DNA from 4 places in the Pelorhabdus sp. sgz311002 genome. Region 4 is predicted to be linked to each of the others. Evidence: riboswitches for the same ligand, from Rfam matches in the RefSeq annotation. Region 4 holds a riboswitch; each other region holds the start of a gene.
What was found. Region 4 has a riboswitch for S-adenosylmethionine ahead of AC0NJP_RS13640 (trans-sulfuration enzyme family protein). Riboswitches for the same ligand answer to the same signal wherever they lie in the genome.
Positions count from the first base shown of each region.

Region 1 (7,658 bases), on a different contig from region 4:
GTCAATTGTATCATAATCTTTTCCTGTAGCGTAATAAATAGCTTTTTGTTTTTCTGGCATACGGCTAATATAATCAGCTAAAGTGGTGAGCTCATCTTTATTCTTGGAAGAAGGGAATAGCAAAAGATCTTGCAATTTTTCCCGGCTGGAAAAATCGGAATAAATACCGGCTTTTAAAGCAGTGCCGAATTCTTTCCAAAATTTCTCGTATTTAGGGCGATCATTATGTAGGAGGCGTTCTAATGATTTGAGTACGCTTTTCTCCAAATTTTTGCCAATCAATTTAAGCTGCTTGCTATGCTGTAATAATTCCCGGGAAATATTTAAGGAAAAGTCCGGTGAATCAACGAGACCGCAAACAAAGCGAAGGTAAGGCGGCAGCAAGTCTTTGCAGTTTTCCATAACAAAAACATGTTTAGAATACAAGGAGATTTTTGAAGCTGCGTCACGTTCATAAAAATCGAAAGGTGCATGAGCCGGGATAAAGAGCAAAGTGGTATATTCGACAGCTCCTTCGACACGAGAGTGAATGACTTCTAGCGGTTCTTCCCAATCATGGAACTGACTTTGATAGAATTTTTGATATTCTTCTTGGGTAACTTCACTTTTATTACGCGACCAAAGCGGTGTCATAGAATTTAAAGTCCGCACTTCTACTGATTCTGTTTCTGGGGCATCCTCAATAACTTTTCCTTCGTTATCAAGCGGTTTTTCTTTGTGGATGAAATTCATCTTTATAGGATAGCGAATATAATCGGAATATTTCTTGATGAGATTTTGCAGTGTATAGCGTTCTAGGAAATTTTCCTCGCCAGCTTCTTTGCCGCAGAAGGCGTCATGAAGCGTTAAAATAATGGTAGTGCCGCGAGTGTCTTTGTCAAATTCCTCGATCGTATAAGTTCCGTCGCCTGCTGATTCCCATTTTACACCCTTTTCTTGTCCGGGAGCTCGTGTCAGAAGCGTGACTTTTTGGGCAACCATAAAGGCGGAATAAAAGCCGACACCAAATTGGCCAATCAGCTCTGTATCAGAATTTGTGCCTGATTCTTTCATTTTAGCTAAAAAGGCCTTTGTACCTGATTGAGCAATTGTACCGATAGTGGCGATGACTTCGTCATAGGTCATGCCCATGCCATTGTCAGAAATCGTTAATGTTTTTGTACTTTCATCAGGGGATAGCAGAATTTCAAAGGTATCATTTCCTTCTAGTAAATTCTGATTGGTTAACGATGCAAACCGAACTTTATCAATGGCATCCGAGGCATTGGAGACCAATTCACGCAAAAAAATCTCTTTGTTTGTATAGATGGAATGGATCATTAAATCGAGAAGTTGTTTCGTTTCAGTTTGAAATTCGCGCGTTTCTTTTGCTTTAATTTCCTGTGTCACGGTAAAGCCTCCTAAAAGTATGGTGATTCTGTACTCTATTATTTTGCGAAATTCCCAACAAAATGGCAAGTAAAAATTTCCCATATCGGGAAATTTTCATTGACAGAGTTGTAGTTCCATGCTATTTTATATTAAAACAAATACGCTAAGTAGCTGATCAGAAATACTGAAGGCTCATTGTATCTTTTGAAAAATAAGGTGCAGTGGCCTTTTTTTGTTGTTTTATTTAAATGAACGGGGGGATTGTGATGAATACTCTATCTGATAAGCTGGCGAAGCTTGAAACAATGCTTCGTAGTTATGAAAGTGTAGTCATCGGTTTTTCTGGTGGGGTCGACAGTACTTTTTTAGCCGCCGCTGCTTATAAAATATTAGGTGAAAAAGCTCTTGCAGTTACTGCTTACTCAGCAACCTTGCCGCAAAGCGAAAAAACTGCTGCTATAGCGGTAGCCAAAGAAATTGGCATTCGTCACGAGTTGCTGCCAATCGATGAACTCGCTAGCCCTGACTTTAGAGAAAATGACGCAGATCGCTGCTATCATTGTAAAACACTGCGGTTTTCTGCGTTGGTATCCTGGGCTAGACAACATGAATTTCAATGGATACTCGAAGGATCAAATCAAGATGACCTCGGCGACTATCGACCAGGCATACAAGCTGTTTCAGAATTGGATCAAGTCGCATCGCCTCTGCTAGAAGCTGGTTTCACCAAAAAAGAAATTCGTCAACTTTCGAAAAAGTGGGGGCTGGCAACCTGGAATAAACCAAGCGCAGCCTGTTTGTCGTCTAGGGTGGCTTATGGCGAAGCGATAACTGCGGAAAAGCTTGGACAAATAGAGCAAGCTGAAGAGTATATCAGAAAGTTTTGTTCTGGTTCGATACGAGTGCGTCACCATGGGCAGGTAGCTCGCATTGAAGTCGAAGCGGAATGGATCCCCAGTTTATGTCAGGATAAAGTACGAGAGCAAATTGTAGTCGAGTTTAGGCGTCTTGGCTTTACTTTTATAACAATCGATCTTAACGGCTATCAAACAGGTAGTATGAATGCTTTGCTGCAACAGAATTGAGAAAATGATATAAATTACCGAATAAACTCTTATCTAGAGTGGTCGAGGGACTGGCCCGATGACGCCCGGCAACCGGCTTTTTAGCAAGGTGCCAATTCCAGCAGGAAATTTCCTGAACGATGAGAGAAGCGCAGAAACGTAAGAGCTTCTTTCAAATGGGCTCTTACGTTTTATTTTTTAGTCTAAGGGAGAGAAAACAGTATGCTAGAAAAACAAAATCAAATTTCGGTAAAGCAACTGGACCAGATTTTAGCTATTTTGCAACAAGTGTATCATGGACATCTTACGCTCACTTGGCAGAATTTCCGTTTGATTCAGATTGAACGCAATGAAAAAATTCGTCCTGATGAATCGTTAGGCTCATTTCGTAAAAATAGTGAACGTAGTAAGGAGTTTAAAGCGGTGCGCAAGGGGCTGGAAGAAGCCTGTGAAGGAATTGAGTATGGCCAGGTTACTATCGTAGTGAAAACAGGGAAAGTCGTCCAGATTGATCGGACTGAAAAACAACGTTTTACTGCTTTGGCAGGACTTGATGGCGATGGTATTTAGATTAAAACCACGGTATAATGAAACAAACTTGATTCATTATCGTAGAAAGAAAGGCGGCCACCATGATCTATGACATCGTAATTAGCGATGGTTTGCTTATTGATCCTGAAAGAGGGATGCGACGACGCGGCAATATAGGAATTTTCAACGGGAAAATTGCGGCAATTACATCAGAAGAATTACAAGGACGCGAGGTTCTCCCTGTGGCAGGGCGGATTGTTTCGCCAGGATTTATTGATATTCATGGGCATGTAGATCTTGACGATTATTGCGGTGAATTATCTTTGCGGCAAGGAATTACAACAACGATTGGCGGTAATTGTGGACTTGGCCCGCTTGATATAGAAGCGTTTTTTTCCGCGCAAGAAAAGCAGGGGTTTATTCTTCATCAAGCGGAAATGATTGGTCATTCGATTAGTTTGCGAAAAGCTGTCGGAGCATTGGATCCTTTGCAGCCAGCTACGGAAGAGCAGCTACAGCAAATGGAACTCTTTGTAGAACGAGCTTTTATTGAAGGGGCTTGCGGCTTGTCACTCGGGCTAGCCTATGCGCCGGGGACATCTGAGGCAGAAGTTATACGTTTGAGCCAAATTGCCGCTCGCTATGGGCGGGTTATATCAATTGACACAAGAATGATTACTGCCATTGATATGTTTTCTTTAGTGGAAGCGATCCAAATTGCACGGCAAACTGGAGCGAGAATTCAGGTGTCTCATTTAGTATATCAATATGGTACCGGTATGGTAGCAGAGGCATTGGCGCTTATTAACCAAGCGCGCGCTAGCGGGATTGACATTCGTTTTGACAGCGGTATGTATACACAGTGGGCGACGCACATTGGAGCTGTATTATTTAATGAAGAGTCCATGGCGTTAAATGGCTGGGGATTGGAAGATATTCTTGTAGTTACCGGAAAATATAACGGTCAACGATTGACGCCCGCTATTTATGAAGAATTGCGTAACGTAGATCCAGGGGCTTCTGTAGTTGTTCTTACAGGTATTGAAGAAGAAATTTATGAGGCTTTGCGTCATCCTTTTGCTATGCCATCCACCGATACTGGCCCTTATGCTAAAGGCGAGGGCCATCCCCAGATTGCCGGTAGCTTCCCGCGTTATTTGCGTAAGCTTGTGCGTGAAAATTACGAGTTGAGCTTACTTGAAGCGTTGCGCAAAGCCACGTATTTACCTGCTGAGACGTTGGGACTTACTTATAAAGGTAGGCTGCAGGAGGGCATGGATGCTGATATTACGATTTTTGATATTCGCACGATTTGCGATAAAGCTGATTTTGGAAGACCCGATGCCTGGCCGGAAGGGATTGATTATGTTTTGCTCGATGGACAGATTGTTTTTGCTGACGGCAAAATTCTAAGTCGTTGCGCCGGTAAAGCAGTACGTTCTCATTATCCTGTTTATGATTATCAAATATAATAGGACTTATGCAGCTGCACAATAAGGCAGCTGCATTTTTCTTGGGAAAATTCAGTTATTTGATTTGATAGACAGGAGAGTGGAAAAATATGTCGAATTAAAACGGAAAAAGAAGTATAGTGTTTTGCTTATAGATAAGGGAGGTTTGTAAGATGAACGCAAGTACTGTTTCTTGGCAGCGATGGCTATGGCAGAGAAGTACATTAGTCATTCTATTATTTGCGTTTCTCTTACTTTCCTTAGTTTGGGGCGGACTTTATTATAAAATACAAGCGGAACAGCAAATTGAGATTGAGCAGGCTATAAAAGAAACAAGCAATTTTGCCCGCGCCTTTGAGGAACATTCACTTCGGACGATTCGCAGTGCCGATCAAACAGTGCTGTTTTTAAAATATCAATATGAAACAGATGGGGCGATCATTAGCATTCCTCGTTATATTAATGAGGGTCGGTTGACCAATCAGCCCTTTGTATTATTGAGCATTGCTGGCGAGAATGGTGATTTATTATTAAGCAGCCAAGTGCCTTTTGTGCCCTCTAATTTAAAAGATCGGGAACATTTTTTTGTGCATCAAAAAGCAGATACGAATCAATTATTCATTAGCAAACCTGTTCTTGGCCGATCTTCCGGTAAATGGTCGATACAAATGACACGGCGTATTAATAAGCCCGATAAATCTTTTGGCGGGGTAGTTATCGTTTCCGTTGATTTAAATTACTTTACGAACTTTTACCGTCAGGTTCATTTAGGTGATAAATCATCGATTGCCCTTGTGGGTTTTGACGGGATTGTCAGAGCTAGGCAGGCTGGCGAAGATCATACTGCAGGGCAAGATTTAACGGGAAGTGCTTTGTTGCAACAAATTCAAACACAAGAGTCCGGGTCTTTTATTGGCGAAGGAGCCCTTGATCCTGTGAAGCGTATTTACAGTTATCATGTATTGCCAGATTATCCTTTGGCTGTTGTAGTGGGGATTGCCGAAGAGGAGGTTTTGGCAAGCTTACATGAAAGAATCATCGCTTACTATCAGGTCGTTGGCGCGCTTACTTTTATTCTTTTGTTGTTTATTTGTCTACTGCTCTTAGTGATACGGCGGCAAAAGCGGACAGAAATGTATTTGGCTGCCGCTCGTGACGAGCTAGAAGAGAAGGTGAAGGAGCGGACGAAACAGCTTTTTACTGTCAATGGACAACTTACGGGGAAAAACCAGGAATTGCTTGAAATCAACACCGAATTACAAAAGGAAGTCCATGATCGGGAAGCTGCCGAAGGCGAACTGAAAGTCAAAAATGTGGAACTGGAAAATGCCTACAGTGAATTGAAAAATGCGCAATCGCAAATTCTTCATCAGGAAAAAATGGCTTCGATAGGCCAGCTAGCAGCTGGAATTGCTCATGAAATTAATAATCCCTTAGGATTTGTACTTAGCAACTACGAAACCCTTGAAGAATATACAAAACGCCTTATTGAAATGATTGCTGCTTTAAAAAAGGTAGCAGAAGAAGCGGGAAATCAGGATCCTGAAAGACTGAAGCAGTCCTTACAAAACTTGAGCACCTTAATGAAAAAGAAGAAAATTGATTACATTTTAACAGATATTGAACCGGCTTTTTCGGAGAGCCTGGAAGGGCTTCAGCGGGTTGGCAGCATTGTTAAAGCCTTACGAGCCTTTTCACGTAGTGATCAAAGCGGTAGTTGGGAAGCTTATGACTTAAATGAAGGAATTCAAAGCTCGTTGGTTGTTTGCCGAAATGAATTCAAATATATTGCAGCAGTGGACCTCCAGTTAGGCGATATTCCGCTGATTCAAGCTGTGGGGGGGCAGATTAATCAAGTATTGCTAAATCTTCTGTTAAATGCTGCCCAAGCAATTACTATGAAAGAAGGGGAAAGCATACCCTGGGGGAAAATCGTAATCGAGACATATGTACGTGATTCCTTTGTTTGCTGTTCAATTTGTGATAATGGTAGCGGGATACCGGAGGAAATTGGACAAGATATTTTTAATCCATTTTTTACTACAAAGCCTGTTGGCAGCGGCACAGGGCTTGGGCTTAGTATTTCTTACGATATTATTGTGAATAAACATCATGGCAAAATTTCATTTACAAGTAAATTGAATGAAGGTACGCAATTTTTGCTGGAATTGCCGCTAAAACAAACGGAGCAAGAATAAGAATTAACATAAGAAAGTCGGTGATGACGATGAAAATGTTAGTTGTTGATGATGAACGCTTCAATCTTACCTTAGCTAAAGATTTAATTGAAGCGCATATTCCAGACAGTGATGTTCTAACTTGTAAACTTCCTGAAACTGTCATAGATTTGTTGCGGGACCAGGAAATTGATATTATTCTACTTGATATTGTTATGCCTAAGTTGAATGGTATGGAGCTTTTACAGCAAATTCGTCGTCATGATGAGTATAAGGATATTCAGATTATTATGTTTACCGGGTTAACCGATAAAGAAAGTTTTCGGACTTGTTTTGAATATGGGGCCAATGATTATATTGGAAAGCCAATTGACGTTATTGAATTTACTACAAGGATGCGAGCTGCCGTAGAGGCGCGGAAACGAATTCTTATGTTGCGAGATATGTTTGATCAAATGTCTCAGCAATATCAAGAGTTGCAAGCGGTAACCCAGAAACTGAAAGAAGCGCAGTTTCATTTGATTCAGTCAGAGAAGCTAGCTTCTTTGGGGGAAATTGCCGCGGGGGTGGCTCATGAAATCAATAATCCGATTGGATTTGTCAGCAGTAATCTAGAGATTATGGCAAAATATCTTACTCGTATTCAGGAAGTTATCGAACTTTATCGCTCCTTTGTTGATTTTGCTGCTGATGAGCAAAGTACTAAGGAGCAGTTGCTTGAGGTAATTCCGTCTTTGCGTGAAGGCGAGAAAAGTCATAAAATCACTCGAGTGCTAGCTGATTTTGGTCCGACGATTGCAGAATCGCAAGATGGTGTGAATCGTGTGGCTAAAATCGTTCGGAGTTTGCGGAATTTTGCTCGGACAGGCTTAGAAGATGAAATTGCCATGCATGATATGAATCAGATTGTAGAAGAAGCGCTGTTGATTACTAAAAATGAAGTGAAATATACTGCGGAAGTAGCGAAGAACATGCAAGATTTACCTGAAATAAAATGCGATAAAGGTCAGATTGCTCAGGTATTGATGAATATTCTTGTCAATGCGTCTCATGCGATCAAAAGT
Region 1 is NZ_JBWBCL010000003.1:100,074-107,731, reverse strand. It holds gene htpG (molecular chaperone HtpG) at 1-1,389, opposite strand, end outside; gene larE (ATP-dependent sacrificial sulfur transferase LarE) at 1,638-2,456, shown strand; SAM riboswitch class I at 2,483-2,582, shown strand; gene AC0NJP_RS06340 (DUF2292 domain-containing protein) at 2,658-3,005, shown strand; gene AC0NJP_RS06335 (N-acyl-D-amino-acid deacylase family protein) at 3,068-4,438, shown strand; gene AC0NJP_RS06330 (ATP-binding protein) at 4,591-6,615, shown strand; gene AC0NJP_RS06325 (hybrid sensor histidine kinase/response regulator) at 6,639-7,658, shown strand, end outside.
Region 1: linked by a shared signal. The riboswitch ahead of AC0NJP_RS06340 (DUF2292 domain-containing protein) and the one ahead of AC0NJP_RS13640 (trans-sulfuration enzyme family protein) in region 4 are both predicted to bind S-adenosylmethionine.

Region 2 (7,658 bases), on a different contig from region 4:
TCAGAATGGGCGCGAATGCCTGCTTACACCGGCAGAGAGATCCCGCATTGAGGCGCAATATGAAGCCATGACGAATCAGGCGCTTCGCGTGCTAGCTTTAGCGTATCGATTGGTTTCGGCTGATGTATGCGCCGAAAACGTCGATGAAGCCTTGGAACAAGAGCTTGTTTTTGTTGGGCTTGTTGGTATGATCGATCCACCGCGCCAATCCGTAAAGGAGTCACTAAACTTATGTCAGCAGGCGGGAATCCGCACTGTTATGATTACGGGAGATCACCCCAATACGGCTGTAGCGATTGCTCGGGAGCTCGCTTTGTTGAAAAAAGACCATGGTACGGTTATTACTGGTACGGAGCTAGATCGACTCAGCGACAAGGAATTGGCGCATCGCGTCAATGATGTGGTCGTTTTCGCCCGTGTTTCGCCAGGACATAAGCTGCGAATTGTGCGGGCTTTAAAATCGCGGGGGCACATTGTAGCCATGACTGGCGATGGAGTAAATGATGCGCCAGCCATTAAAGAAGCTGATATTGGCATTTCTATGGGGATCTCAGGCAGCGATGTGGCGAAAGAAGCAGCAGCTATGATTTTAACGGATGATCACTTTTCGACGATCGTAGCCGCTGTGGCCGAGGGAAGGGGTATTTATGATAATATCCGCAAGTTTATCCGTTATTTACTTGCCTGTAACACTGGAGAAGTATTGACTATGTTTCTTGCCGCTTGCCTAGCTTTACCGCTACCGCTTCTGCCTGTACAGATTCTATGGGTCAATTTGGTCACTGACGGTCTGCCTGCGTTAGCTCTTGGTGTCGATAGGAAAGATCCGGCCATTATGCTAAGGCCGCCGCGATTTCCGCGAGAAAGCTTGTTTTCTCGTGGCTTAAGCCGTAAAATTATAGCAAGAGGTTTGCAAATTGGCTGTAGTACCATTGCCGTTTTCTTTTTCACCTATACAGTGCAGAACGACTTGGCTTTAGCTAGAACGATGGCGCTTACTACACTGGTATTTTGCCAGTTGTTTCATGTATTTGACTGCAGATCTGAGTTTTTTAGCATTTTGGACATCGGATTTTTTAGCAATTGGCAACTGCTGTTGGCTGTGACTGGATCGGTTTCGATGCATCTTGCAGTTCTCTATCTTCCTGTTTTAAGCAGTTTGTTTTCGCTGGTGCCGCTTCACTTAGGCGATTGGGCTGTGATTTTATGCTTATCGGGATGGACGCTCTTTGTGAGCCTGATTAGACGGCTGTGGCGACCGAAAAGAGCCATTCCTTCAGCGGCGCAACGAGTCTGATAGAATTGATTTTGGCTATATTGCAGCAATTAAGGAGGTTTTTTCATGAATTTTACAAAAGTACACGGTCAGGGAAATGATTTTGTAATTATTGACGGAACAAAAGAAGCTGTTACAGACTATTCGCAAGCAGCAATTGAAATTTGCGATCGCCACTATGGGATTGGCGCTGATGGGTTTGTTATTATTTTGCCATCAGAAACCGAAGATTTTCGCATGCGAATTTTTAACTCTGATGGCAGCGAAGCGGAAATGTGCGGCAATGTGACGCGTTGTGTTGCCCGTTATGTCTATGAATATGGTTTCACAACGAAAACGAAAATTACGTTGGAAACCTTAGCTGGCGTGATTCGTCCCGAACTGATTATGAAAGATGGCAAGATTGAGACGGTTTGTGTCGATATGGGTGAACCCCGTCTGTTAAGAAAAGAAATTCCTATGACCGGCGATGGCGATAGTCAAGCTGTAAATATAGCAATTGTCGCTGATGGAAAAGAGTATTTGGCAACATGCGTGTCTATGGGAAATCCTCATTGTGTAATTTTTGTTGACGATATGGCTACCGTTGATTTGACTAAAGTCGGACCAGTCATCGAAACGCATCCTTATTTTCCCCGCAAGACCAATGTAGAATTTGTTGAAGTTCTAGGTCCCAAGGAAATGCGTATGCGTGTTTGGGAAAGAGGCGCTGGCATTACGCTCGCCTGTGGCACGGGAACAAGCGCTACTTTAGTTGCAGCTGTTTTGACCGGAAGGACGCAGCGAGAAGCTCTTGTTCATTTAGACGGCGGTGACTTAACGGTGGAATGGCGCGCCGATAACCATATTTATATGTCTGGTCCGGCTGTTGAGGTTTACTCTGGTGTGTATCATCGAAAAGTATAAAAGAAGTTTCATTTATGAAATAATATGAAAAAAGAGGGAAAAGTCAGAGAAATGGTGTAATAGAATAAGTAAAGTCTGTGTGTGGGAGAGTGAACCTATGAACAAGTATGCGAAAGCACTCGGTGCTCTATTAGGTTTGATTTTCTGGTGCTCGAATGTCTTTGCGGCCGCCTCTGCTAATGATAGCGGCGCAGCACAGACTTATGCTATTAAGGGCGTCCATTTAAGTGATGATGATTTCATGGCGCCTTGGCGCTCTTATGAAGAAAAGACGCAAAAACTAAACGACAGCGTGGATCAGGCTTATTGCTATACGCCCTTTCTCGTAGTAGCAATTGATGCTAGAAATAAACTGGCTGATCATTTGCCTGTCTATGTGCCAGAGGGAGAAAAGCTTTGGCAAGACTATGCCGGGTTTTTAACCTTTGCTGTTCAGTTGTACCAAACCGATTCGACCTTACCACAAGGCGTTGCTGTGTGGCTGGAACAAGATCAGAAGATTTTTTCTCCTGTTCAGTCCAATTTGCCCAGTGAGCTTAAAGTGGTTGCGCCAAGTTCTGCTCCCGTAGCAGGAGCGCCGAAACCGCGCCAGCTTTATTTGTTTGCAGCTTACTACTATTTCCCTGATGAAGGGATTTCTCATGATCGCCCTGTAATTTTATGCGTGGCGAATAAAGAGAAGAAATACCGTTTTTTCTTTGATATGAAAAAAATTCGTTAGAGAAAGAGAGGGGGAGATTTCCCCCTTTTTTCTTAGAAAAAAGGAAATCCACGAAAAAGCTCGAAATAGATTGATAATCAAAGCATGAATTCGTTTTTTTTGCTTACAATACTCCATGGTAAGGGATGGTGCAGATTAGTGCTTAAAAGTATGACAGGGTTTGGTCGGGGCGAATTTCTAGATGAAAGCCACCGACTTAGTATAGAAATTAAAGCAGTGAATCATCGATATAATGAAATTGTAGTTCGCATGCCGAAAAATTTAGCTTCACTGGAAGATAAGATACGCCGCAAGATTGCCGCAAGCCTTGCCAGAGGTCGGATTGACGTTTTTATTACAGTAGAAGAATATGGCGAAGCAAAGCGCAGTGTAAGGGTTGACAAAGAGCTGGCAATCGCTTACCATAAGGCGATAAGCGATTTGGCGACACTACTTAATATGACAGCAAGTGAATCAGTCAGTCAAATTTCCCGCTATCCTGACGTGCTGAAGGTAGAAGAAGTACGTGAGGATGTTTCTGTGCTTTGGCCCAAAATTGCCGCTGCCGCTGATTCGGCCATTCAGAATCTTATGAGTATGCGGATTGCTGAAGGCGATAATATTGAGGCTGATTTTATCAGACGGATTGCCGACATGAAGGAAATTTTGGCGAAGATTGAAGTGCGGGCGCCGCAGGTTGTCAGTGATTATCGGCAAAAAATTTCGGAACGGATGAATGAGTTTTTACAGCCTGTGGCGGTGCAAATTGATGAAGGTCGGTTGTTGCAAGAAGTTGCTTTATTTGCTGACCGTATTTCAATCACCGAGGAAATTGTCCGTTTAAAAAGTCATTTTGATCAGTTTATGACCATTTTAAATAGTGGCGAGGCTGTAGGTCGAAAGCTTGATTTTTTAGTGCAGGAATTTAATCGCGAAACGAATACGATTGCTTCTAAAGCCAATGATTATCAGATTGCTACACTCGTTGTGGAAATGAAAAGTGAGATTGAGAAGATCAGAGAGCAAATCCAAAACATAGAGTAGTAATATAAATGGTTTTGCAAGAATTTTGCAGGAGGAATCAGAATATGGAAATCAAATTAATTAATATTGGTTTTGGTAATATTGTATCAGCTAACCGGATTATTTCCATCGTGAGTCCTGAATCGGCGCCGATTAAACGCATTATTCAAGAAGCGCGTGACCGTGGTATGCTGATTGATGCGACTTATGGACGGCGAACTCGTGCTGTGATTATTGTTGATAGCGATCATGTGATCCTTTCAGCAGTTCAGCCAGAAACTGTCGCGCATCGGTTGTCAAGCAAAGATAGTGCTGAAGATGTACAGGAATAAGGGGGATATACAGGTATGACGCGGCGTCAGGGAGCGCTACTTGTTCTTTCCGGCCCCTCTGGAGCCGGCAAAGGAACAATTTGTAAAGAGTTACTTCGAAAAGCTTCAGCTACACTTCACTATTCTGTATCGGTTACTACAAGACCGATGCGGGTTGGGGAGGAAAATGGAGTCAATTATTGGTTTGTTTCGCAGGAAGAGTTTTTGACGATGCGTGAGCAACAAAACTTGTTGGAATGGGCGGAGGTTTATGGTAATTATTACGGAACGCCGCGACAATTTGTTGAAGAAAAACTACAGGCTGGCCAAGATGTCATCTTAGAGATTGATATTCAAGGCGCAATGAAAGTCAAAGAATCTTTTCCGCAAGGCGTTTTCATTTACATATTGCCGCCGTCGCTTACGGAATTAGAACACCGTATTGTTGGGCGGGGAACTGATAGTGAAGCGGTTATTGAGCGGCGTATGAAATGCGTCAAAGAAGAACTTACCTTTGCCCATGAATATGATTATGTCATTGTCAATGATGTAGTGGCGAAGGCGGTAAGTCAGGTTGAGGCTATTATGCAGGCGGAGCACTGTCGCATTATTCGTAATGAGGCGTTACTTGAACATATTTGCCTGTTTGGCAGTATTGACGAAGATGAAGAATTACCAGGCTGATTTTAGGAAGGAGATTTTCAAACATGATATATCCATCGCTTGATTTACTCGTAAACAAGGTAGATAGTAAATACACTTTAGTCGTACTGGCGGCGAAACGGGCCAGACAGATTATGGACGGGGAACCAACCTTGATCGACTGTCGTTCCAATAAACCGGTAACAATGGCGCTCGAAGAAGTCGCTTTAGGTAAAGTTTCCTACGAGCGGACAAAGGCAGGTATTAAATAGTGTCAATTCAAGGCAAGAATATTGTGCTAGGCGTTACAGGCGGCATTGCTGTTTATAAAGCGGTTGATGTAGTAAGTAAATTAAAAAAAGCCGGTGCCAATGTTCATGTGATTATGACGGAATCGGCAGCGAAATTCGTCAGTGCGCTTACGTTTCAGGAAATGAGCGGCAACCCTGTTGTTGTCAGCATGTGGAGCGAAGCGAAGCATTGGAATGTCGAACACATTGCACTGGCGACGTTAGCCGATGCGTTTTTGATTGTTCCGGCTACCGCTAATATTTTGGGCAAGATTGCGAATGGGATTGCTGATGATATGCTGTCTACGACAGTGATGGCGACAAAAGCTCCCGTTATTGTTGCTCCGGCGATGAATACGAATATGTATTGCAATCCTGTTGTGCAAAAAAATATGACCACTTTAAAAGAGCTTGGTTACCACTTTATTTCGCCTGGCAGCGGTCTATTGGCCTGTGGCACCGAAGGAGTGGGACGGTTAGCGGAACCTTTGGAAATTGTCGCTTTTGTACAAAACTTTTTTGCGCAGAAGAAGCCGCTTCTTGGTAAGACCATTTTAGTTACAGCAGCTGGCACGCGTGAAGCCATTGATCCTGTTCGCTATATTGGTAATCGATCCAGCGGGAAAATGGGCTATGCCATTGCAGCGCAAGCGGCGAAACAAGGAGCTCAGGTTGTTTTAGTATCTGGTCCTTCCAGTTTGCCGCAGCCTGATGGTGTTACTTTTTGTTCTGTTGAGAGCGCCAAAGAAATGCAGCAAGAAGTGCTAAAGTATTTTACGACTTGTGATGTCGTCATTAAGGCCGCCGCTGTATCTGATTATCGTCCGGTAACGGTAGCTACCCATAAAATCAAGAAAAATGACGGGAATTTAATCATTGAATTAGAGCGCAATCCGGATATTTTACGCGAATTGGGTACTATAAAAGAAAAACAGATTCTCGTAGGCTTTGCGGCGGAAACGCAGAATGTGGAAGCCTATGCAGCGAAAAAACTGGTAGAGAAGAATCTTGATCTTATTGTGGCGAATGACGTATCACAGCCAGGCGCCGGATTTAATGTTGACACGAATATAGCCAAGCTTTTATTCCGTGATGGCGCCATAGTCGAATTACCGCAGATGACGAAAGAGGCTTTGGCTGATCAAATATTAAATCATGTTTTCACAATTCTGCAAAAAAGCTCTTGATTTTTTTGCCATTCTACTATACAATTGCACTTGTGAAAATTTTATATTTTACTCATCAAGAGTTGGTGGAGGGACAGGCCCAATGATACCGCGGCAACCATTTAGTACAAGCTAAAACGGTGCCAATTCCGGCGAGAAATTCTTGCGAGATGGGAGAGCGAATGATTAAACTCCCATTTAGGGAGTTTTTCTTTTTTAAACAGCACAATAGAGGAGGGCTTTTTTTGAAAGAAAAACGTGTTTTATTTACATCAGAATCAGTTACAGAAGGACATCCTGATAAAATAGCTGATCAGATTTCTGACGGCATTTTAGATGCTATTTTAGAACAAGATCCTTTTGCTCGCGTTGCCTGTGAAACGCTGGTAACGACCGGTCAAGTCCATGTAGCCGGTGAAATTACGACGCAGTGCTATGCCGATATTCCTAAAGTTGTCCGCAACACCGTAAAAGAGATTGGTTATACTCGGGCAAAATTTGGTTTTGACGGTGATACTTGCGGCGTCCTTGTGTCGATCGACGAACAGTCGCCTGATATTGCTATGGGTGTTGATAAAGCGTTGGAAGCGAAACAGGGAGAAATGGATGAAATTGAAGCAATTGGCGCTGGCGACCAAGGCATGATGTTTGGTTATGCTACGAATGAAACTGATGATTATATGCCTTTGCCAATTTCCTTAGCGCACAAATTATCACGTCATTTATCGGAAGTTCGTAAAAATGGAACACTGCCTTACTTGCGTCCTGATGGAAAAACGCAAGTTACGGTAGAATATGTAAATGGCAAGCCTGTACGCATTGATACGATTGTAATTTCGACCCAACATGGCCCAGAAGTGGAACTAAAAACAATTGAACAGGATTTAATCGCACATGTGATTAAACCAATCGTACCAACGGAACTGCTTGATGATAAAACTAAATATTATATTAATCCGACGGGCCGTTTTGTTATTGGCGGTCCACAGGGTGACGCTGGCTTAACAGGCCGTAAAATTATTGTTGATACTTATGGCGGCATGGCTCGTCATGGCGGCGGTGCTTTTTCCGGTAAGGATCCTACAAAAGTAGACCGCTCTGGCGCCTATGCAGCTCGTTATGTGGCAAAAAATATTGTTGCCGCCGGCCTTGCTGATAAATGCGAAATTCAGCTTGCTTATGCGATTGGCGTAGCTCGTCCTGTTTCAGTTATGGTAGAAACCTTTGAAACAGGCAAAGTGGATGACGCTGTTATCGCTGCTTTAGTACAGAAACATTTTGATTTGCGTCCTGCTGGCATCATAAAAATGCTGGATTTACGTCGTCCGATTTATAAACAGACGG
Region 2 is NZ_JBWBCL010000001.1:510,170-517,827, forward strand. It holds gene AC0NJP_RS02635 (cation-translocating P-type ATPase) at 1-1,297, shown strand, start outside; gene dapF (diaminopimelate epimerase) at 1,343-2,182, shown strand; gene AC0NJP_RS02645 (hypothetical protein) at 2,280-2,903, shown strand; gene AC0NJP_RS02650 (YicC/YloC family endoribonuclease) at 3,042-3,926, shown strand; gene remA (extracellular matrix/biofilm regulator RemA) at 3,971-4,237, shown strand; gene gmk (guanylate kinase) at 4,253-4,900, shown strand; gene rpoZ (DNA-directed RNA polymerase subunit omega) at 4,924-5,130, shown strand; gene coaBC (bifunctional phosphopantothenoylcysteine decarboxylase/phosphopantothenate--cysteine ligase CoaBC) at 5,127-6,335, shown strand; SAM riboswitch class I at 6,385-6,491, shown strand; gene metK (methionine adenosyltransferase) at 6,560-7,658, shown strand, end outside.
Region 2: linked by a shared signal. The riboswitch ahead of metK (methionine adenosyltransferase) and the one ahead of AC0NJP_RS13640 (trans-sulfuration enzyme family protein) in region 4 are both predicted to bind S-adenosylmethionine.

Region 3 (7,658 bases), on a different contig from region 4:
CAGGTCTGCTGGGGTAGGCATAATCAGTACGATAGCCATGGCGAGAAGAGAAATAATAAGACCGTATTTTTGCCCGAAAGATTCCTTTGCTTCATTTGTCATAAGAAAGATTTCACTCCTTTACTGTGATGTACATGTATACATATATACGTATATTATGCAAAAAAGAGTCAAATCCTCCTGCTTGTGTAATTTTTGTTTTACTGAACCTGCATTGACAGAGAAGTCTTGAATTTCTATAATAGATTATAGATATTTTTCACGGAGGTGCCCATGGCAGAACAAGCAGCAATTGATCCAACAGCAGTAGACATGCGCACGAAACGAGAGCAAATTTTAGATGCTGCTTACACGGTGTTTTCTCAAAAAGGCTACCATCGGGCTACAGTAGATGAGATCATTGCTCTAGCTGATACGGGAAAGGGAACTGTTTATAATTATTTTCATAATAAGGAACAACTCTTCTACACTCTAGTCACTGAGCGGAGTCGGCCCTTTGAAGAAGCTGCTAAGAAGATCGTAGAGAGTGCAAGGGATCCGCTGGAGAAGATCAAAATCCTGATTCGTCTTTATCTTGAATTTTACGTTAAAAATGCTGATTTATGGCGTGTATTTATGCATGAAATGCGTGGCTTTTCCAGTAGCGTATCTCTTTCGGAAAAGCAGTGCGATAAATATCGAGAATGTTTTAAAGCAACAATTTCGCTATTAGAAAAAGTGTTAGAAGAAGGAATTGAAAAAAAAGCTTTCCGAACATGTCAGGCAGACCGAACAGCGTATTGCTTATTTAGCGTGATTTTAACGATGGTTTTTCAGAAATTTGCTGCTGATGGCCCAGACAGTTTGGAACAGAGTGCTTGTATGATTGCTGATACTTTTTTCTATGGAATTGTAAATCGCGGAACGAATTGAATGAAATAAGAAAGAAACAGGGTTTTTCAAATCGCTTTTAGCGTTTGAAAAACCCTGTTTTGTTTGATTGGCTCTATTTATTTACCAGGCGGCAATAACCGAACCTTTGAAGTGGTCTTTAATGAAAGCTTTCATTTCATCAGATTGGTATATTTTAACGAGTTTTTGATAGTCTGGATTTTCTTTATCTTTGCCTCTTACAGCAATAATATTAGCATAAGGCGATTCGCCGCCTTCTAAGGCAATGGCATCTTTTAAGGGATTCAGTCCGGCTGTAACGGCGTAGTTTGTATTGATGGCAGCTGCATCGATATCATCAAGGGAACGGGGAATCTGGGCGGCATCTAGTTCTTTTACTTTTAAGTGTTTGGGATTTTCGGCAATATCAGCCGCTGTTGCGGTAAGACCGGCATTAGGTTTTAATTTAATTACACCTTTTTGTTCGAGCAACAGCAGGCCCCGACCGCCATTGGTCGGATCATTTGGAACAGCGATTGTAGCGCCATCAGGCAACTGCGAAAGGTCCTTTACTTTTTTGGAGTAGATACCCATCGGGAAAATGACTGTTTTACCGATATTCACAATATCATAGCCGCGGTCTTTAATAATATTTTTTAAATAAGGATCATGTTGGAAACTATTTACATCAATGTCGCCCTGCTGGAGCGCTACGTTAGGCTGGATATAATCGTTGAATTCAACAACTTGGATTTTAAGACCTTGTTTTTCTGCTAACTTTTTGACTTCATCCATTAACTCAGCATGGGGGCCGGCAGTTACACCGACTTTAATGACCTTGTCCTTAGAGGAATCGGCGGCATTTTTACTGTCGCCGCAACCAGCGGTAAAGGCAAGTGTTGTAATGAGACTAAGACCAAGGCAAAGCAATTTCAATGGCTTTTTCATGAATTTCCCTCCTGATTTTTAGTTTTGAAATTTAGCGTTTATTGACGCGGCGGGCAAAAAGATCACCGCAAGATTGAACAAGTTGGACCATCACAATCAAAATAATAACAGTAATCAACATGATATCGCCGCGGAACCGTTGATAGCCGTAACGAATTGCCAAATCGCCGAGACCGCCGCCGCCGATTGCTCCGGCCATAGCGGAATAGCCGATTAAGTTGATGATCGTAATCGTAAGACCTAAAATAATACCAGACATGGCTTCAGGTAATAGTACTTTCGTAATGATCTGAAAAGGCGAAGCCCCCATGGATTGAGCAGCTTCAATCAGTCCTTGATCGACTTCCTTTAACGCCGATTCGATGATGCGGCCCACAAAAGGAATGGCGGCAATGCTTAAGGGGACAATGGCTGCATTGGTGCCGATCGATGTTCCGGCGATCATACGGGTAAGCGGAATGATCGCTACCATTAAAATAATGAAAGGGACGGAACGTGTTGCATTGACAATCGAACCTAATATGCGGTTTAAAGCTGGTTTTTCTAAGATATGTCCTTTATTCGTGGCGACAAGAATGACGCCGAGGGGTATGCCGAGAATCGTAGCAATGGCTGTTGAAATGATGACCATATATACGGTTTGTCCAAAAGACTCAGCCAGCAATTGAAGTATTTCTTGCGACATAGCCGATCACCTCGATTCCTAAATCTTTAGTTTGTAGATACTTTAAGGCGCTTTCAATATTTTCTTTAACGCCTGACAGTTCAATTACAAGAGTCCCGTAAGGCGTGCTGTCAATATGGTCAATATTGCCGTAGAGAATGCTAGCGTCTACATTGAAACGGCGAATCAAGCTAGCAATAATAGGCTCTTCAGCAGAAGCGCCGATAAAGGAAAGTTTTACGAGCAGATTATCACCAGTGACGCTCTCTTGGCGGATTTCACGACCGCTTAAGAGTTCGTCCAGATTGTTTTGCTCTAAAGTACTGATGAAATCACAAGTTGTAGCTGATTGCGGATTAGTGAAGATATCTAAGACCGGTCCTTCTTCGACAATATGACCGTTTTCAATTACAGCTACGCGGTGACAGATTTCTTTGATGACATGCATTTCGTGAGTGATAAGAACAATAGTAAGGTCTAATTTTTTATTAATACTTTTTAACAGCTGTAAAATCGAGTGAGTCGTTTGCGGGTCGAGCGCCGAGGTGGCTTCATCGCACAACAGAACCTTTGGTTGACTAGCTAGAGCGCGGGCGATGCCGACACGCTGTTTTTGGCCGCCGCTAAGCTGGGAAGGATACTGATTTGCTTTATCAGCTAAGCCGACAAGCTCTAAGAGCGGCAAAACCGCATTTTTAATTTCATTCTTACTTTTTCCGGCTAGCTCTAGCGGAAAGGCTACGTTGTCGAATACGCTACGGGAAGAAAGTAAATTAAAATGTTGGAAAATCATACTAATCTGCTTGCGAGCATCGCGAAGCTGTTTTTCGGTTAAGACCGTGAGATCTTGGCCAGCGACGAGAACTTCGCCTTCTGTCGGTCTTTCCAGCATGTTCATGCAACGGACTAAGGTGCTTTTGCCAGCGCCGCTCTTACCAATAATGCCGAAAATTTCTCCTTTTTCTACGGTAAGATTAATGTTTTCTAACGCGGGTATAGAACCAGCATCAGACTGGTATACTTTGGAGAGGTTTTTCAAAGTAATCATACATGTCACTTCCTTTACAAAATAGAAAACCTCTGCTCAGGGAGCAGAGGAAGTTAGCTTGTCATAGCAATCGCTTCATCTGCCAGGATATCATCCTGTAGGAATTGGCACCGTTCGTATTATACATATTTGCAAAATACGATGGTTGCCGCAGCTTCATTGGGCCAGTCCCTCAGCCAACTCTTGATGAATTACAAGTGTATGGAGTTGTTAGAATTGATAATAGCAAAGGATAGAATGTCTGTCAAGGGAGAAGTAATAAAAAAGTATATATTGAATATTCGAGCTATTTATAATGAGTTTAGTATCAGTTTAGTTGAAATTTTATAAATTAAAGAATAAAAGTGATAAAAAGAAAAAGAGATAAAGAATTAAAGGAAAGCAGGAACTGTTATTTCTTATACCGAATAAAGGAAACACATAAGAAAATGATGGGGGTTCAAGCTATGTCCATTAATCAAAAAATACAGGATCCGCATACGGATCAATTATTTAGAGCAATTCTTTCCATTGAGACACTAGAGGAGTGTTATCAGTTTTTTGAGGATATTTGTACAATCAGTGAACTCAAAGCAATGGCGCAGCGATTGGAAGTAGCCCGAATGTTGGAAAAAGGGGCTATTTATGATGATATTGTAGAAAAAACCGGGGCAAGTACTGCCACGATCAGCCGTGTCAAGCGTTGTCTCTATTACGGGGCTGATGGCTATCGGACAATTTTGCCGCGAATTGAAGCAGAGGAGAAGGAATAGAGTCTATGAAAACAGCGCAGTTTTTACCTCAAATTGCTTACGGAACGCGCGACTTTTTGCCGCAGGAGGCGAAACGCAAACGGATTTTAGAAGATCGGTTAGCTCAGCTTTTTGACAAATGGGGCTATGATGAAGTCATTACGCCGACCTTTGAGTATTGGGAAACTTTATCGATTGCTTCTGAAAGCAATTCCTACGAGCAAAATGTATTTAAATTTTTTGATCAAACCAATCGTTTGCTTGTACTTCGGCCGGAAATGACGACGCCCATGGCCAGAGTCGCTGCGACCCGTCTCAAAGAAAATGAAGCGCCGCTACGGTTAAGCTATATTGCCAGTGTCTTTCGGCAGGAGGAGTATCAGGCTGGCCGACAATGCGAATTCCATCAGGCTGGCGTAGAACTTATGGGTGTGCCCGGTCCAGAGGCTGATGCCGAAATTATTGCCTTGGCGGTAGAATCGCTTGCCGCCTGCGGCTTAAAAGAATTTCAGTTGAGCCTTGGTCACATGCAGTTTATTAGCGGCATGATGGCGGCAAGTCATTTGTCAAGCAGTCAGAAACAAAACCTGAAGAGACTCTTAATGTCTCGCGATCTCGTGGCGCTGCAAGCTGCTGTAACTGAGTCCAATCTGCCTGAGAATATCCAAAAGACGCTACTGGAACTGCCGCTTCTCCACGGCCGCGAAGAACTTTTGGCGAAAGCGGAAAAATTGGCCAATACGAAAGAAAGTGCTCAGGCGCTTTCTGATTTAACGCATATTTTCGAGCTTTTAAAAAGCTATGGCGTAGCCAAGTATGTAGAATTTGACCTTGGCATGATTCGCGATTTCGACTATTATACGGGAGTTGTTTTTGAAGGCTATACGCCGGGTCTTGGCTTTCCTGTATGCGGCGGCGGCCGCTATGATCAATTGCTGGCCTCGTTTGGACCAGGTGCGCCTGCTACTGGTTTCGCCCTAGGCATGGAGCGAGTTTTACTGGCTTTAGAGCGGCAGGCCGCAGAAGTGGCTGTTGCCAAAGACAATGTGTACATTGCTTGGCAAGACGGCGCTAGTGCTAAGGCGATCGCAAAAGCTTCCGCCCTTAGAAGTGAAGGTCGCCGTGTTGCCATGGCGCTTTGGGCGCAGGAGCGCGCCGAGGCTGAGAAAACCATGCAAGAAAAAGGCTATAGTGAGTTGATTTATTGTGACTAGCTGGCAACAGCGAATTCGCCAGCTTACAGCGGCTCTTGCCGCTGTGTTAACAGCGGAGGATCATCAGTTTGTACAAGAATATCTACAAGAAAAGGAACGAGCCTTATTTTATCAAATGAATCTTCCCGATCAATATCATGCGCTACAGGTCGCCTATAGCGTCCGGCGTTTGGCGATTTCTCATACAAAAAGCCGCTCTATTCAGCTGAATTTGCTGATTAGAGCGGCATTGCTGCATGATGTGGGACGATTGAAAGGCGATGTGACGACTTTCGATAAAATATGGACAGTCTTATTTGACTGTTTTTGGGAAAAGCGGGGAAGAAAGTGGGCCAGTCAGACAGCACTACCGCGAGATCATTGGCGACGGGCTTTATATCTGCATTATTGTCATGGCGAAGTGGGCGCTGATCGACTGCAAAGGCTAGGGTGCGACGAATTGCTTGTAGCTCTTGTCCGCATTCACCACCAGCCGCCGCGGGAAGCGGATTCGTTAGAACTTAGCTTGCTGCGGCAGGCTGATGAATTGCATTAATAGTTTTTCAGTAACCCTTGATGGGATCAATCTGATTGCATAATTCGCCCTTAGCAATAAACCGCGACAGATTATCAGCAAAAAGTTTAATGGCTCGATCCAGATAATAAGGCGATAGCGCTGCTACATGGGGCGTGATGATAACATTTTCCATATCCCAAAGCGGACTGTCTGACGGCAACGGTTCTACAGGAAAGACATCAAGTCCGGCGCCTTGAATCACACCCTCTTGGAGGGCTGCAATCAAATCTTGTTCAACGACGACGGGGCCGCGGGCAATATTAATAAAATAGGCTGTTTGTTTCATGGCGTCGAAGTGTTTTTGCGAAAAGAAATTTTCTGTTTCGGCAATGAGCGGTAGTGCCGCTACTACGTAATCACAATGCGATAGCATCTCAAAAATTTCATCAGGATGATAGAGACGATCAACAAAAATTTCTGTCGTCATTTCTCGTTTGGTAGCTACTACATTCATGCCGAAGCATTTTGCTTTTTTAGCAATTTCTCGGCCAATACTTCCCAGGCCGACAATACCAATCGTTTTTTCATAGAGTTCATCAGTGGGAACTCGTTTCCAGCGATGCTCCTGCTGTTTATGGCGCGACAGGTAGAGACCGCGGCTGAAGGACAGCATCATGGCGAAAACGTGTTCTGAGACGGGAATACCATGAATTCCCTTCGAATTTGTCAGAAAAACCTGCTTTTCTTTTAATTCGGGCAGATTTAGATTTTCTACACCGGCGCTTAACGCATGAATCCACTTCAAATTCGGCGCCTTAGCAAAGAGTTCTTCAATGTGCATAAAGCCCCAGGCGACAAGTATATCCGTGTCGGCAATTTCTAAGTGGGCTTCCGGCAGCGTGCTTGTGACGACTTCGATGGACGAATCGATTGCTGCAATTTCAGCCTTTTGATCATCAGACAGTGGATTTAAAACAAGAATTTTCATAAAGGATACCCTCCTAGCGAAGCTTCTTATTTGAGTTCATTTTAGGCTTAAACGATTTTTGGTCATAATTACTCATTCTACGACCTAGGCAAAAATTCCTATGAATGGAAAAGACCTTTCTTTCTAAACTTGACGAAAAAAAGAATTTGTGATAACTTATTAATAAGTTAATGCTTTAAATAACTAAAGAAAAGGCGTTTTAAGGAGGATTTTATGACTTCCAGCGATATGGATTATTTGACAATTGCCTTGCCGAAGGGCAAGTTATTTGATTTGTCAGCACAGAAACTTGCCGCTTGCGGCTATGACGCCGAAGGCTTAAAGGAAGACTCGCGCAAATTAATTATTACGAACGAAGCCAAGAAGCTGCGGTTTATTATTACTAAAACGGCTGATCTGCCTACTTATGTTGAATATGGCGCTGCCGATATCGGGATTATTGGAAAAGATGTTTTACTGGAAGAAAATCGTGACGTTTATGAACTTCTCGATTTAAAATATGGTTTATGCCGTCTTATGGTTGCTGTACCAGAGGCGCTGTTACAGCCCAAGTTAAGTGATTATGCCCATATGCGGGTTGCGACGAAATATCCGCGCGTGGCCGAGCGTTTCTTTCATGATAAAGGAATTCAAATGGAGTTTATTAAGCTGAATGGCTCGATTGAATTAGCGCCGATGGTAGGTCTTGCTGAGCTGATC
Region 3 is NZ_JBWBCL010000001.1:44,707-52,364, forward strand. It holds gene AC0NJP_RS00210 (DASS family sodium-coupled anion symporter) at 1-102, opposite strand, end outside; gene AC0NJP_RS00215 (TetR/AcrR family transcriptional regulator) at 274-912, shown strand; gene AC0NJP_RS00220 (MetQ/NlpA family ABC transporter substrate-binding protein) at 994-1,818, opposite strand; gene AC0NJP_RS00225 (methionine ABC transporter permease) at 1,850-2,503, opposite strand; gene AC0NJP_RS00230 (methionine ABC transporter ATP-binding protein) at 2,472-3,530, opposite strand; SAM riboswitch class I at 3,603-3,723, opposite strand; gene AC0NJP_RS00235 (YerC/YecD family TrpR-related protein) at 3,977-4,282, shown strand; gene hisZ (ATP phosphoribosyltransferase regulatory subunit) at 4,288-5,475, shown strand; gene AC0NJP_RS00245 (HD domain-containing protein) at 5,468-6,010, shown strand; gene AC0NJP_RS00250 (D-2-hydroxyacid dehydrogenase) at 6,018-6,959, opposite strand; gene hisG (ATP phosphoribosyltransferase) at 7,173-7,658, shown strand, end outside.
Region 3: linked by a shared signal. The riboswitch ahead of AC0NJP_RS00230 (methionine ABC transporter ATP-binding protein) and the one ahead of AC0NJP_RS13640 (trans-sulfuration enzyme family protein) in region 4 are both predicted to bind S-adenosylmethionine.

Region 4 (7,658 bases):
CTGGAAAATCAACTCTGATTCGTTGTTTGAATCGACTGGAAGAGCCGGATTCTGGCAGCATTTTAATTGGAAGTCAAGATATTATTACGATGGATAAACAACAGCTGCGACTGGCTCGCCGCAAGATCGGCATGATTTTTCAACAGTTTAATTTGTTTGATGCCAAGACGGTTTTTGATAATGTGGCCTTTCCGTTAAAGGTGGCTGGTTATTCGCAAACAGAAATTGCCAAACGTGTTGCCGCCATTCTGGAACTCGTTGATTTGACAGACAAAGCAAATGCCTATCCATTGCAATTGAGCGGTGGACAAAAGCAACGTGTAGGGATTGCCAGAGCTCTTTCAAATGAACCAGATGTACTTCTAAGTGATGAAGCAACTTCGGCCCTTGATCCGCAAACAACCTATTCTATTCTAGAATTATTGAAAGCTATTAATCAAAAATTGGGGTTAACAATTGTACTGATTACTCACGAGTTAGATGTTTTAAAGCATATTTGCAATCATATGGCTGTCATTGAACAAGGGAAGATCGTAGAAACAGGAACTGTGGATAAATTTTTTATGAATCCAGAAAGTGACACGGCTAAAAAATTTGTGCAGATTCTGCAAGGGTTTCAATCAAAGCGGATTTTTCGGGAGGGAGAAGGCATTTGAATGATGACTTATTAGACTTATTATTTATCGGTCTTGGCGATACGGTTTATATGGTGTTACTGTCGACCTTAGCCGCCTTGGTTTTGGGGTTGCCGCTAGGTGTTATTTTAGTGATTACCGAGAAAGGAAATTTATTGGCATCGCCTAGGATTAACAAAATATTAGGAACGATTATTAATATTTTTCGATCCTTTCCTTCCATTATTCTGATTGTAATTTTATTGCCCTTATCTCGTTTATTAATTGGCACGACACTTGGGGCTACGGCAGCGATTGTACCGCTTTCGATTGGCGCAGCGCCTTTTTTAGCACGTATTATTGAGAATTGCTTAAAAGAGGTGGGGATTGGAAAAATTGAAGCGGCTGTAGCGATGGGAGCCACGCCTTTTACTATTATCACGCAAGTTCTGATTCCAGAAGCACTGCCCTCTTTAGTCCGGGGTGTCACGCTGGCAATTATCGCGATTACTGGTTTTACTGCTGTGGCTGGCGCCATTGGCGCTGGCGGTCTAGGAAGTCTCGCGATTCGCTTTGGTTATATGCGTTATCGTGATGATGTGATGATTGCCACTGTTATTATTTTAGTCATTTTAGTACAAGGCATTCAATGGGGAGGTGATTGGCTCGCTAGGCGGATTAATCGTAAACGTTATAAGTTTGAATAAAGGATAAGAGAGAAGGATGATGGGGATGTTCACAAAGAAAGTTTGGAAAAAACTGATTATCATACTTGGTGTTGTTGCATTAGCCACGAGTATGGGAGGCTGCGGCAGCGACAAAAAAGAAAGCACTCAGACTACAGGAAAATCAGAAGTAACTGTCAAAATTGGCGCAGCCGTTGTGCCTCATGCTGAAATCTTAAATTTTATTAAACCAAAATTAAAAGCAGAAGGAATTAATTTAGAGGTCGTTGTTTTAGATGATGAAGGGCAATTAAATCCTGCTCTGCAGAATAAACAGATTGATGGTAATTATTTTCAACATTTGCCTTATCTTGAGTCTGTTGCGAAGGAAAAAGGTTATGACTTTACAGTGGCAGCTAAGGTTCACGTAGAACCAATTGGCTTTTATTCACAGAAGGTTAAATCAAAGGATGAGTTGAAAAATGGCGCCACTATTGCAATATCGAATAACCCTTCCAACGAATATCGGGGGCTTATTTTGCTCCAGGCCAATGGATTAATCAAATTAAAAGAAGGGTTAGCTACTTTTGCCGCGACACCGCGTGACATTGTCGAAAATCCGAAAAACTTAAAATTTGTTGAGGTCGATCCGGCACAACTGACTAGAGCTTTGCCTGATGTCGACGGAGCTGTTATCAATACCAATTATGTGCTAGAAGCAAAAATAGATCCTAAAACAGCTTTATTTCGTGAAGATGCTAATTCCCCTTATGCCAATGATCTTGTCGTAAGAAAAGGGGATGAAAATCGCCCGGAAATCAAAAAAATTGCTGAATATTTAACTTCGCCAGAGGTGAAGAAATTTATTCAAGATAAATATGGCGTAGCCGTAGTTGCCGCTTTTTAGAAAAAATTATACTCCATTCCATTGACAGAAAGATAAAGCAATGTTACACTATTAACAATTTCATAGCGAAACTCTTATCAAGAGTGGTCGAGGGACTGGCCCGATGACACCCGGCAACCGGCGTTTTTACGCGTAAGGTGCTAAATCCAGCAGGAGAAATCCTGAAAGATGAGAGAAAGGAAGTTATGTCCCTTTCCTCATGGAAAGGGACTTTTTGTATGCATTGCAGTAAAAGTAAATGTTTCTAAAGTGAGTTTTACAACAGGATGGAGGAAAATCATGAAATTGAATTCGAAAATTGTGCACATTGGTGTACGCAGCGATGAGAAAACAGGAGCAATTAGTACGCCGATTTATCAAACAGCATCTTTTGCCCATCCCGCAGTGGGGCAAAGTACTGGTTATGATTATACGCGCACAAAAAATCCAACGAGAGAAGTTTTAGAAAAGGGAATTGCAATTTTAGAAAATGGTGCAGGCGGTTATGCCTTTGCGACTGGGATGGCGGCTATTACGGCAGTGTTGATGCTGTACAAGGCGGGCGATCATATTGTGGTGATTCAGGATTGTTATGGCGGAACTTATCGCGTCATTGATAAGGTGTTTGCTCCCTTTGGCTTGACCGCAACTTATGTTGATGCTACTGACGTAGAAAATATTGCGGCAGCCATCCAAGCTAATACCAAGGCAGTTTTGATTGAAACGCCTACCAATCCGTTAATGAATATTGTCGATATTGCGGCAACAGCAAGGCTTACGAAAGCGAAAGGTATTCATTTGATTGTTGATAATACCTTTTTAACGCCCTGTCTACAGCGCCCCTTAGAACTGGGCGCCGATATTGTGCTTCACAGCGGTACGAAATATTTAGCAGGTCATAATGATTTATTATGCGGCCTTGTTGTAGCTAATGATCCCGAACTCGCTGAAAAAATTCAATATATCCAAAACGCTACAGGCAATATTTTAAGTCCTGGCGATAGTTGGCTGCTGATTCGCGGCATGAAAACCTTAGCGCTTCGGATGCAGCGTCACAATGAGAATGCTCAGGCTGTAGCTGAATGGCTTAACCAGCATCGTCATGTAACGAAAGTCTATTATCCTGGTCTAGCGGAGCATCCCGGCAAGGCGGTTCAAGATAAGCAAGCTTCTGGTTATGGTGGTATGGTTTCTTTTACGGTGGAGCGACCGGAACTTGTGCTGCAAGTACTCGAAAAAGTGAAGTTCATTCAATTTGCCGAAAGTCTCGGCGGTGTTGAGACATTGATTACTTTTCCGGCGAAACAGACCCATGCCGATATTCCGGTGGAAACAAGAGCTAAATTAGGTATTGATGATTGCTTGCTCCGCCTTTCTGTTGGCGTGGAAGATGTGACGGATATTATTGCCGATTTGGATCAGGCTCTGGAATAAAAATTGTTTTATGACTATTAATAGGTGTTAGGAAAAAGGAGACGAAGAAATTATGCAGAGAATTCAAAAGTACGCTTCCGAAAAAGCAAGTCATTTTACAGAGTCTGTAATCCGTGATATGACACGGGTAGCTGTAAAACATGGCGCAATTAACCTCGCGCAAGGCTTTCCCGACTTTCCAGCGCCTGACGCGATTAAACAAGCTGCAGCTGACGCAATTTTTAATGATCATAATCAATATGCGATCACTTGGGGAACAAAGGATTTACGCGATGGCATTACGGCAAAAGTAAAAAAAGAATATGGTATCGAAATTGATCCGGAAAAACAAATTACCGTTTGCTGCGGCTCCACGGAAGGGATGATCGCCACCTTACTTGCCACGATTAATCCTGGCGATGAAGTCATTGTTTTTGAACCTTTCTATGAGAATTATGGCGCTGATGCTGTTCTATGCGGCGCGACTCCAAAATATGTGACGCTCCATACCCCGGATTTTCACCTCGACTTAGATGAATTAAAAGCAGCTTTTTCTGATAAGACGAGAGCGATTATTATTAATACGCCTCATAATCCTACCGGTAAAGTGTTTTCAGCGGAAGAATTGCAAGTGATTGCTGAGTTATGTCAAAAGTATGATGTTTTGGCAATTACTGACGAAATTTACGAATATATCCTTTATGATGGCGCTAAACATATTCCGCTTTATAATCTGCCGGGGATGGCTGAACGGACGATTATTATTAACAGCACCTCAAAAACTTATAGTGTGACTGGCTGGCGTATTGGCTATGTGATTGCTTCGCCGGAAATTACCGATTCGATTCGTAAAGTTCATGACTTTTTGACAGTTGGCGCCGCTGCTCCCTTACAGGTTGCTTCTGCCGCAGCTTTGCGGTTCCCTGACTCCTATTATCAGGAGCTAGGAGATTTTTACGCCGAACGCCGTGATTTGCTTCTAGGAGCGTTAGAATCAGTGGGTCTTCGTTGTGTAAAACCGCAGGGAGCTTACTATATTATGGCGGATATTCGTTCTTTAGGGTGGTACGATGATGTAGAATTTTCCTTCTATCTGACCCGAGAAATTGGTGTTGCGCCTGTACCTGGTTCCAGTTTTTATCGTCCCGACAGCGCTGATGCCCATACTTTTATTCGGTTTTGCTACTGCAAAAAAATCGAAACATTAGAAGCGGCTGTAGCAAGATTGAAGAAAGTAAGTTTACAGCATAAGTAGAAAACGTACTGTTGATAAAAAGTGCATTTGTGCCTACGCTAAGGCATAAATGCACTTTTGTTATGTCCAGGTTGATTCATAACTTTTACTGTTGTTTTTTATTTGACCGTAACAGTTCATCTTATGTGTTTAAAAAAATAGTGCATTGGTTTAAACAATATTTGATTTTTGACAGGAAGTCTTACAAGGGGTATATTATTTATAATTACAATTGTAATCTTTAGGAGTGGAAAGCTTTGAAAACGTTACCGCAAATCTCGGACATGGAATGGCAAGTTATGAAGATTTTATGGGCAAAGGCACCGCTTACAGCCAACCAAGTCATTAAGCAAATCGAAGGGATTATGCCATGGAAGCCCAAGACCGTTAAAACAATGTTGGGAAGACTGGTAAAGAAAAAAGCCGTCGCTTTTCATGTCGAAGGCCGGGAATATGTGTATTATCCCCTTGTGGCCGAAGTCGATTGTATAAAAGCGGAAAGCCAGTCCTTTTTAGACAAAGTATTTTCTGGCGCTTTGAATGTGATGTTTGCCAATTTTTTAGAGGAACAGCAATTGTCAAAAGAAGAAATAGCTGAACTGAAACGCATCCTAGATCAAAAGAAAAAATAAAGCAAGGGAGGTCTCTTTATGGGACTCGATTCTTTTGTTCATTGGTTGCTATATTCTTCGCTGCTAGGGAGTGGTTTAGTCGGTTTAATACTGGTGGTTCGTTTGGTCTCTAAACATCGCTTAGGGGCAAATTGGCAGTACCTGATATGGTTTCTATTGATTGCAAAATTGTTAATCCCCTTTGCGCCAGAAAGCCCTTTAAGTGTATTTAATGTTTTCAACTATGTAGTTACCCAAAGTGCAGATTATTTTAAACCTAGCGAATCTGTAGCTGTTGAGTCGACTGTGAATAGAAAGTTTTCCATAAACAAATTCGCGAACGATAGTGATGATTATTATGTATCAGTGAACAGGGCTTTCTTTGATAATGAAAATGAAATGATATTTCTAATTTGGCTCATTGGTGTAGTTATTTTTACTTGCTATATGATCCGATCCACTATGAAACTGCAAGCTATCATAAAGAATAGTCCACAAGTTCGAGATAAAGACGTGCTAAAGCTATTGATTGAATGCAAGAAGGTGGTAAAGGTAAGGCACAATCCAATTTTGGTCGAGTCAGAAGCATTTCAAAGTCCAAGAATTGTTGGCGTAGTGCAGCCGCATTTGGTTTTGCCAATGGGCATGGTTCAGTTTTTGAGTAAGATGGATCTACGCTATATTTTTCTCCATGAACTAGCCCATCTTCAACGCAAAGATCTTTATGTCAATTGGATTATCGCGTTTTTCCAGATCATTCATTGGTTTAACCCGCTTATTTGGTATGCGTTTTATCAAATGCGCCAGGATCGAGAATTAGCTTGCGATGCGTCGGTACTCAGTTTATTGAAACCAGAAGAATGCCACCATTATGGTGTCGCCATTATTGCTTTTTTGGAAAGATACTCTTACCAAGGGTACTCTTTTACAACAGCTGGACTGATTAGTGGCAAGAAACATATTAAGAATCGATTATTAAGGATTGCATCCTATCAAAAAAGGACTACAGCCAAATTGATTTTGGAAGTATTTTTCTTTTTGCTGTTTAGTGGTTTTGTTCTAACAAGCGCCAATAATGTATCTGGGGCAGCTTCATTCGTCGAACCGCCACAAGAAAAGCAAAGTATCGTTTATAAGGATTTAAGCAGTTATTTTCAAGGTTATAATGGGGCTTTTGTTTTACTTGATCTAGAAAAAGACCATTATCTGGTATATCATGACAACAATAATAATGAAAAGGTATCGCCAGATTCAACCTATAAAATTATTAGCTCTTTAATTGGTCTTGAGACGGGAGTTTTAACAAAGGACAATACGCTGTTAGCCTGGGATGGAACTTTATTCCCGATTGAACCATGGAATAGAGATCAGACGTTAAATTCGGCTATGAGGTACTCTGTGAATTGGTATTTTCAGCGGGTTGATTCGTCAGTCGGCAAAGCGAGACTTGAGAACTATTTAAAGCAAACTGGTTACGGTAATCACGATCTTTCTGGAGGCATTAAGGATTTTTGGATAGAATCTTCTCTGAAAATTTCTCCTCAAGAACAAGTTGAAATCCTTAAAAAATTATGTACTTACGACATGCCTTTTTCGCCGGAAAATATTGATATCGTCAAAAATGCCATCAAGCTATTTGAGCAGGACCATTTCGCTTTATATGGTAAAACCGGTACTGGTAATGTGAATGGCAAAAACATTAACGGCTGGTTTGTTGGTTTTGTGAAAAATAATGGCAGAACCTATATTTTTGCAACAAATATTCAAGGAAAAGAAGCAGCCGATGGCGCTAATGCTAAAAATATAACTTTAGCTATCCTAAAAGCTGAAAATATTTTATAGAATTTTAAAACGCAGGGTCAGTATACCTTGCGTTTTTTCTTTGTCTGTACTTAGTAGACGGAACTTTTAATTTCTCAGAATTTGCATTGACACAGATAGATTACAAGTGTAATATTTTGCTTATAGACTACAAATGTAGTCTTATTGCGATAAGGAAGATGTTAAAAATAGAACCACCGACAAAGAAAGGATGTTGGATATGAAAAAATGGCCTTTAGTATGCTTGGTCGTTACTTTTTTGTGTTTTAACTCTATGACTAAACTGAGTGCGGCAGATTTAGTTGAACGGGAAGACTGGGGGAAGTACTTTAATGGCTTTACTACAGGCACCTTTGTTCTGTATGATGAGGCGAAGAATCAGTATACCGTTTTCAATAAAATGCAAAGTGTACA
Region 4 is NZ_JBWBCL010000009.1:95,193-102,850, forward strand. It holds gene AC0NJP_RS13625 (methionine ABC transporter ATP-binding protein) at 1-656, shown strand, start outside; gene AC0NJP_RS13630 (methionine ABC transporter permease) at 653-1,321, shown strand; gene AC0NJP_RS13635 (MetQ/NlpA family ABC transporter substrate-binding protein) at 1,347-2,186, shown strand; SAM riboswitch class I at 2,258-2,361, shown strand; gene AC0NJP_RS13640 (trans-sulfuration enzyme family protein) at 2,466-3,599, shown strand; gene AC0NJP_RS13645 (pyridoxal phosphate-dependent aminotransferase) at 3,652-4,833, shown strand; gene AC0NJP_RS13650 (BlaI/MecI/CopY family transcriptional regulator) at 5,097-5,444, shown strand; gene AC0NJP_RS13655 (BlaR1 family beta-lactam sensor/signal transducer) at 5,463-7,265, shown strand; gene AC0NJP_RS13660 (penicillin-binding transpeptidase domain-containing protein) at 7,465-7,658, shown strand, end outside.